Regions from separate parts of the Psychrobacillus sp. FSL K6-2365 genome, predicted to be linked through region 1. Evidence: riboswitches for the same ligand, from Rfam matches in the RefSeq annotation. Region 1 holds a riboswitch; the other holds the start of a gene.

Region 1 (4,443 bases):
TTTGACTTCCCAAAACTCCACTACCGGCAACTGTAATTTGTTCGTAATTCATTTACAATCTCCTCTCCAATATAAAAAGTATAATCGTTTTACTATACCCTTTAAGCGAATGTTCAAGCAGAGTATAGCAAAATGAATATAACAAACACTATATAATTCAGAAAGGGATAATTATAGGAACTCTAACTTGTAACATAGCTTTTTTATCTTTAAAATTAAAGAGTAATCTAGTTAGGTTCAATTTTTAGAAAAAGGAGTTTTAAAAGCGTATGCAGACGAACAAAGTAGCGGATACAACCCGACGAATAATTTTGATCGTAATAGGAGCAGCTATTGCGGGTTATGCACTTGAAGCTGTATTAATACCAAACTCAGTTATTGACGGTGGGGTAACAGGCGTTAGTATCATGGGAACATATTTATTTAATATTCCTCTTGGCGTATTACTATTTGTATTAAACATTCCATTTGTATATTTAGGATATAAACAAGTCGGTAAAACCTTTGCAATAATGAGTATTGTTGGAATAGCATCACTATCTATTTCTACAGTTTTACTGCATCATATCGAGCCAATTTTAAGTGCAAAGGATCCTTTATTAGTAGTAATATCTGGGGGAGTAATGCTAGGTGTTGGTATTGGGGTTGTCCTTCGAAACGGTGGAGCTCTTGATGGAGCAGAAGTTTTAGCAGTCCTTGTATCTCGAAAAGTACCGTTTTCAGTAGGAGATATCATTTTACTTATCAATGCGTTTATTTTTGTAGGTGCAGGTTTTATATATGGTTTAGAAAGTGCACTTTATTCAGCTACTACTTATTACATAGCTAAAATCGTAATTGATGTAATTCAAGTTGGTCTTGAAAAGTCTAAATCTGTGCGTATTGTTAGTAAACAATCTGAGAAGATTGGCTCTGCAATTCAAGATCGTTTAGGTCGTGGTGTTACATATTCAAGTGGACGTGGCGGTTTTTCAAATGAAACAATGGATATTGTTACATGTGTAATTACTCGTATGGAAGAAAACAAATTAATGACGATTATTAAAGAATTGGACACAAGTGCTTTTGTTGTGATCACAGATGTGGCAGAAGTAAGAGGCGGTAGCTTCAAAAAACGTGATATTCACTAATACAATAAACCCGTTAAATGAGTAACTATCGTCATTTAACGGGTATTTATTATAAAAAAATTATTTTCGTTTTTTCTTCCCAAGTTCTTTTGTAGCAGCTTTATTTTTATCTACAATCTGTTCAAATTCAACTTGTACATGGATGCCATTTTCTTCGGTTTCTTGGACACTAATCACTTTACCTTTTCGGCCTTTAATTTTTAGATTGTCTTCGACCGCAGGGATATCTCTCAATACTTGAGTTAAAACAATTATATTTTTCTCCATAAAATGAACAGCATACATTTCCATTTCCCCTTATTTTATATTTTAGAATCTATGTATTTTATGATTATTTGAAAGATATAGAACTTCTATAAGTTGTAAACATATTTGTATATCTATTTAAAAAGAAGAGGTGTTCAAAACAATAAACTCAAGACAGACTAGTTCAGGCTGAAATAGGCAATCATTGCAATTGTAAAGGTTAACGTGGACGTACTTTTAGATTTCTGATTTAATTTTTGTTAGGAGTTTGTAATCGGAATAACTTGCAAAAAATTTAAGGACTTGTTATTCTTAGACCAATTAAATAATTTATCCTTCGGGGTCGGGTGAAAGTCCCAATCGACAGTAAGAGAGCAATCTTGAAGCCTGTGAGCCGTAAAACGCATGATTTGGTGTGAATCCAAAGCCGACAGTTATAGTCTGGATGGGAGAAGGAATAAGTGCCTATTGTATAGGTTTTTTAGTTATACTAAAAAACGATATAAAAGGGCTTATTAAAGTACGACTTCTCTCGCATCCAATGAATTCTGGATGTGTTTTTTTATGTCTAGTTACAACGAATAGCTCCTCATGTCGTTTCAGTCTGGGCAATAAAGGCAAAGGTAGCCTTTATTGCAATTATTATGCGGTTGTCTAGGCTGACATAGGAGCTAGCGCTTTTCAAAATTAAATAATTATCCTTCGGGGTCGGGTGAAAGTCCCAATCGACAGTAAGAGAGCAATCTTGAAGCCTGTGAGCCGTAAAAAGCATGATTTGGTGTGAATCCAAAGCCGACAGTTATAGTCTGGATGGGAGAAGGAGTAGTTCGATGCTTTTTGAGAAATATTGACAAAAGGCTTGTTTGAATCTACCTAATTTTCCTCTGTCACCTTTGTGGGCGGAGTTTTTTGTTTTTAAGAAGCTTCTGATTTCTCCTCAAAACATATTAGTAAAGGAGGATACAATGTTTACAGGAATTGTAGAAGAGCAAGGTATTGTAAAAAACATTCAAAAAAGTGCTAGCAGTATGCAACTTTCTATCCAAGCTGACAGAATTTTAGAAGATATAAAATTGGGCGATAGCATTTCAGTAAATGGTGTTTGTTTAACTGTAATCACATTTTCTCAAACTGAATTTACAGTAGATGTAATGCCAGAAACATTTCATGCGACTACAACCAATTTATTAAAAAATGGTTCAGCTGTTAACCTAGAACGAGCAATGGGCGCAAATGGCCGTTTTGGTGGACATTTCGTTTCCGGACATGTCGACGGAGTAGGTACGATATTGAAGAAACGACCTACTGCAAATGCAGTTTATATTGATATTACTGTACCAGAAGATGTAAGTCACTTTTGTATTCCCAAAGGATCTATTACCGTAGATGGTACAAGTTTAACTATTTTTGAAATAACTAAGTCGACAATAACTATTTCACTAATTCCCCATACAAACAAAGAGACAGTGTTAGGGATGAAGAAAGAGCGTGAACTAGTCAATATTGAATGTGACATGCTAGGAAAGTATATGTATCAATATGTTAAAAATAAAAAGGAATCAACTATTACACAAGATTTTCTAAAGCAGAACGGTTTTTAAGGAGATAATAACATGCTAAATACGATAGAAGAAGCAATAACGGATTTAAAACAAGGTAAGATCATTATTTTAATAGATGATGAAAACCGCGAGAACGAAGGGGATTTTCTTTGCTTAGCAGAATTTGCTACACCAGAAAATATTAATTTCATGGCCAAATATGGTCGGGGGTTGATTTGTATGCCTATTCATGAAGAAATTGCCCAGGAATTGCAATTGCATCCGATGGTTTCTGACAATACAGATTTTCATCAAACTGCATTCACTGTGTCGATTGATCATGAGACGACATCAACAGGGATTAGTGCTTTCGATCGATCTAAAACAATGTTGCAAGTGATTAATCCACAAGCTAGAGCACTACAATTTAAGCGACCTGGACATGTCTTTCCTCTTATTGCAAAACCAGGTGGTGTATTAGAAAGACGAGGACATACAGAAGCTGCCGTGGATTTTGGAATACTCTGTGCATCGTCAAAAGCTGGTGTAATTTGTGAAATTATGAACGAAGATGGGACAATGGCACGCTTACCAGATTTACTGGAATTTGCCCAACAATTTCAAGTGAAGATTGTAACAATTGAAGAATTATCAAATTACTTAACAAATAATAAAGTTAGCTAAGGAGAGAATAAGATGGTAAAAACAATAGAAGCAAATTTAATCGGAACAGATTTGAAAATAGGTATTGTCGTAGGGCGTTTTAATGATTTTATAAATGCAAAGCTTGTTGATGGCGCAATAGATGGATTGAAACGTCACGGGGTAAAGGAAGAAAATATAGAAGTCGCATGGGTTCCAGGTGTATTTGAAGTACCGTTTATTGCAAAAAAAATGGCTGAATCACATAATTATAATGCTGTTATTGGTCTTGGAACAGTAATTCGTGGAGCTACTACACACTATGACTATGTATGTAATGAGGCTGCAAAAGGAATCGCTCAAGTAGGTTTACAAACTGGAGTACCAGTTATTTTCGGTATTGTTACAACTGAATCCATTGAACAGGCTATTGAACGAGCGGGTACAAAAGTAGGGAATAAAGGATACGATGCTGCTATATCAGCAATTGAGATGGCAAATCTTTTGAAGATAATGTAAAAAGAGCAATAATAATATAGAAAGCCAATGACCAACTCAACAGGTCATTGGTTGGTTTACTTATGATTTTCCTTACAATATTTTTAAAATAGTAAGTAAAAAATGTTGAAAATAAATTCTAATTTTCTTGTATTTGAATATTAACAAGCTCATCAGTATCAGTAATATATTCAATCATTACAGATACTCCAAATTCCTTACCACTATCTTTTAACCATAACTTAAATTTTTCAATTGTAGAACTTTCTTTAGTTTCCTTTCCTTCATGTAGGTAGTCAATAATACTTGCATTCGGATATTTGGATTGTGCTTCTTTCATAGCTAGCTGTCCCCACTTAGCATAAGCTGGTATTTCCTGTTGTGTA
Region 2 (4,443 bases), 140 kb from region 1:
TGGGGACTTGTCTCTACCGAAATATTGTCTAACATACTATGTAAACATTCTAAAAAAATTATTTTAATGTTCAAGTCAGTCATATGATAGTGGCGAGCCAGTTGTTCCCATGTCAAACCAGTTGTCTTATAGCCACTAAGCCGATAAACAAGCAACGTTCTGTGTATGTCATCAAAAGAAGGATTTTCAAGTAAATAAAAAATTTCTTGCTTAATATCGTTATTCAAGTTAAATTCACGAAAATTATTATGGATTAAAAAGTCTTTAACAAAATGCTGTATAGAAATATCCTTTTGGTTTGGTACGAATTTTTTTTCATTCGCTTGGAACTGCGATAATGTTTGGATAACTAAGTCTATTCTTTTCCAAAAAAGTTGTTCCTTGCCCCTATATTTCCAACCATTAAATAGAGGTTCTTTATCACTCGGTAGTATTTCAATTCCTTTTTCAGTTATATATACGAGTGATTCATTTACCCGAATAAACTCATTTTTAAACAGCTCATTTATCGCTTCATCATAATCTTCCTTCGATAATTGTGGAAGGATAGAGAAGAAAGCATGAAGTTGAAAATATGTCACATCTTGAATGGTTTGTCCTGATTTTTTGCCTTTTAATAAATAATATGGGGCATTCTCAGAACGTTGCCCAGATATTTTATGTATTATAAATAGTAATATTTGATGAAAATGCATAGGAATACCTCTCTTTTCTGAAGTATTTTGGTTGAAATGTATGGAAAACATCTTTAGAATGAATAAGATAGCATATTCGTTTTAGTAGTTATAAAGGAGAGAATATAATAATGGCAAAATATACAATTGTAGATAAAGATACATGTATTGCATGCGGAGCATGTGGAGCAGCTGCCCCAGATATTTATGATTATGATGATGAAGGTATTGCCTTCGTTATTTTAGATGATAACATGGGTACAACAGAAGTTCCAGAAGAACTAATGGAGGACATGGAGGATGCATTTGAAGGTTGTCCTACTGATTCTATTAAAGTAGCAGATGAGTCATTTGAAGGCGACGCTCTGAAATTCGAATAGTATATTGAATGGTGGTTGTGACTCTTGTCATGATCACCATTTTTTTATTCTGTAAGAAAAACTGGGTAAAAAAGATACCAGTGCCTTTTTTCCCAATCGTTTGCGAAGGCTTGGACAGACGTTTTGCTATATCGTTACCAAGGTAATTTTTAGTGATATTGGCGTTTACCTGTCCGCGCCATTCTGCAATTCTTAGAAAAATACCTAAGTGCGTTTTTGGTTAACTACAGAAAAACTACTAACTATTCCTAGATTAAGCACTCGAAGATGCAATTTCGTTCGCTCTAACGCTACTCTATACGATTGAAACCAACTATTTTTTGTCGTATGTCTTCTGTCTTCTTACTAGTTGAAAGATGCTTGATAACAAATCCAGAGCCCCTGTTTTGTATGCGATGCACTTCATATCATAAAGTACTAGGAACATGGACTTTGTGCGTATACATCCTCATCTTTTATGAAATAATTGAATCCAATTTTATCGTTACTTGCTCTCCCCTATTGTTTACTTGCTTACATCTGTGGCTTACTTGCGGTCGTAAAGAGCTTACTTGCCCATAGTCCATAATTACTTGCGGTTTATTACCTATTACTTGCGAAAAGGATAATTTCCCCAAATAATTTGATTAATTCACAACCTAAATGAATGTAACTGAATTACTAATTGTTATTTTCTACTTATTAGTTCCAATGCTATAAATGATGTCTTTAGATGATCCTATAATAATCACTGCTTACTTAGTTGATTGTGGCGGAAATCAAAGCGGTATTATCCATTTATATTTACTTTCCTCTAAAAAAAAGTTGTTCCTCCTAATGGAGAAACAACTTTTTTTAATTTGTATTAGGTTTCATATATGAATTAGTTACCTTATCAAGTAAAGGTTTTATACGTTTAAATAATACAATCATCACAATAGTTACTATTACGCCTTTAATCAAATTAAAGGGTAAAATACCGAAAATGATAGTATTAAACAAGGCAGTACCGGTTTCCATTGGGAAATTTAAGAAATAAGTGTACATTGGTAAAAACACATAATAATTTAATACACTCATACCAATCGCCATTGATACTGTACCTGCTCCTAGTCCTACCATAATTCCTTTTGATGTAGTAACTTTACGATAAATAAAATACACTGGTGTTAAAAATAAGATACTAGTTACAAAATTAGCCATATGACCAACAGGTACACCAGTTGGACTTCCTGCAAATAACCAATCTAACACATTCTTTAAAAATGCAACTAGAATTCCTGCTATTGGTCCCATCGTGATTGCAGCGATTAAAGCTGGTATATCACTAAAGTCGACCTTCAAATATGCCGGTAAAACCGGTAATGGAAAAGCAAGTAGCATTAAAACAAAAGAAATACTACTAAGCATTGCGACTGCAATAAGCATTCGCGTTTTGCCTTTTATCATAAAATCCTCTCTCCTTTTGCGATTCACTCCACAAGAAGAAAGGTTCAGCTCGTTTGCACACTTAAAGAATCCCTTGAACCAATAAAGTTCAAGGGAGAAACAAGGTACACTTAAATAAGCGTATCCGTATAAGCATACGAGAAACGACTGCACCTTCACCTTCTCCCATCCAGACTATACTGTCGGCTTTGGAATTTAACCAAATCAACCTGTTAAGGTTCGCGGGCTGAAGAAATAAATTTCTAATACCGCCGGTCGGGAATTGCACCCTGCCCCGAAGATGAATCAATATTTTGTTGATCTTCAAGATTAATATCTTGAATTAATAACATTTTATCAAATATAAACAATATATGCAACAGACCTGTTTGTAATTGAGACCAACATCCTAATATAGGCTATAATAAAAAATTTACGGGCTTTTTTGATTTAATTAAGGGCTATATTTAAAATCTTATGGGCTTTCATCTCGTTATTATTCCTAGATTGATTGTTTATGGGCTATTTCCACAACTTTATAGGCTATCGCGTACCCAGATACAAAAAAACTGCCAAGCTTTAGTTGATAAGCATTGGCAGTTGACGTTATTTAGTTGGTTCGCAAAGTAAAACCATTCGGTCCGATTGGAACAGGAAGTGAGCTGCTTAAATTAATTCCATCCCAACTATCTTGTACAACATTTTCTAATTGGATGGATTGATTAAAGCTTGCGGCAGTTAGGGAAAAAGCTTCTAATAATCGAGATGCCTCACTTACATCTAAAGATTCCAGGTTTAAAGGTTTATCGAAGCGTATTACTAAACCTTTATCCTCTCTTATTGTGTAGGCCACATTATTTGGTATAACAGAAGTGTAAATATCATTTCCAGGATCTCTCATATCCATCAATGCTTCCGATAATGTAGCGAATGTTTTATTAAAATTTGGTGCTAAATATGTCTCTCCATTTGAACCAATATATGCAAAGTAATTTACCTTTTTCTCTGTACCTTTTAGCTCAACAGGTTCATCTAGCGTACCGACTTGATCCCAGTCAATCGGCGAACCATCTTCATTGACCCTTAAAAAGGAATCAAAATCAGTGAAAATTTCATTGATAGAAGCTAGATACGGCGCCATTGCTCCAGGAGCAGCATCGTAACCATGATCTACTGGTAAGTAGTGCTTTAACATTTTACCTTCTGTCAAAAAGTAACCTTTGTAAGGATGGTATTCTTGGAATCCAAGGGAAATCTCATCAATCCCAAATGCGTATCTTTCATATAACTCCAAGCTATTTGGTGTCTTATTTGGAAAATCCATATCTATTTGTTCTTTAGGAATTACAATCGTTATTGGAATAGAGAGAGCATTTTCTAATAAAGAAAAATGAAATACTGTTCCTCCATTTAAATCGTTTTCGTAAACAGAGGTAAATAGACTGTCGAAAGGAACTAATTCATACGAAGATACTATTTTTCCAGACATAGTCGACATATCGCTAGACTTGTCTTCTTCAGTAGCCATTGATGCTTCTTCTGGTACGTCCATCGTTCTCATATGATCTTTTTCCATTGATGACTCTTGGGCTTTATCAGCTGTGGAACTCTCATTCTTATTTATAAAGGAAGAGACGAGAACTGTTAATATAAGGACAGAAGCTACGGAAATGATAAAAGGTAGCCATTTGTTCATTGAAACCTCTAGTCGATTACGTTTCTCAGGCCTCTCCTGAATTTCTATTTTGGATTTTACCAGTTTATACATTTCATCTTTCGAGCGTTTATCTGTAAACTTCGGCATGTTATTTAATAGCTCATCTAATACACGATCTTCTGTCTTTTTCTCACTCATGATGAACATCTGCCTCCTTTTGCTTATCAGATAATCGTTCACGAAGTGCTTTTATTGCACGATGTTGCGTTGTCTTCACTTTCCCTTCCGACCAATTTAGAATTTCCGATGTTTCCGCAATCGAAAG

What was found. A riboswitch is a leader RNA that binds a small molecule or an ion and turns the genes downstream of it on or off. The one in region 1 is predicted to bind FMN.
Region 2: another riboswitch for FMN. It lies ahead of MKY29_RS08065 (ECF transporter S component); the one in region 1 lies ahead of ribE (riboflavin synthase).

Annotation. Positions count from the first base shown of each region.
Region 1 is NZ_JBBOOO010000001.1:1,550,253-1,554,695, forward strand. Features, by position in the region: gene MKY29_RS07355 (3-hydroxyacyl-CoA dehydrogenase) at 1-52, opposite strand, end outside; gene MKY29_RS07360 (YitT family protein) at 270-1,130, shown strand; gene MKY29_RS07365 (hypothetical protein) at 1,191-1,415, opposite strand; FMN riboswitch at 1,706-1,837, shown strand; FMN riboswitch at 2,071-2,202, shown strand; gene ribE (riboflavin synthase) at 2,342-2,977, shown strand; partial or broken gene ribB (3,4-dihydroxy-2-butanone-4-phosphate synthase) at 2,990-3,577, shown strand; gene ribH (6,7-dimethyl-8-ribityllumazine synthase) at 3,614-4,078, shown strand; gene MKY29_RS07385 (DUF3889 domain-containing protein) at 4,197-4,443, opposite strand, start outside.
Region 2 is NZ_JBBOOO010000001.1:1,690,168-1,694,610, reverse strand. Features, by position in the region: gene MKY29_RS08075 (helix-turn-helix domain-containing protein) at 1-695, opposite strand, end outside; gene MKY29_RS08070 (ferredoxin) at 806-1,054, shown strand; gene MKY29_RS08065 (ECF transporter S component) at 1,889-2,482, opposite strand; FMN riboswitch at 2,636-2,768, opposite strand; gene MKY29_RS08060 (hypothetical protein) at 3,072-4,316, opposite strand; gene sigX (RNA polymerase sigma factor SigX) at 4,309-4,443, opposite strand, start outside.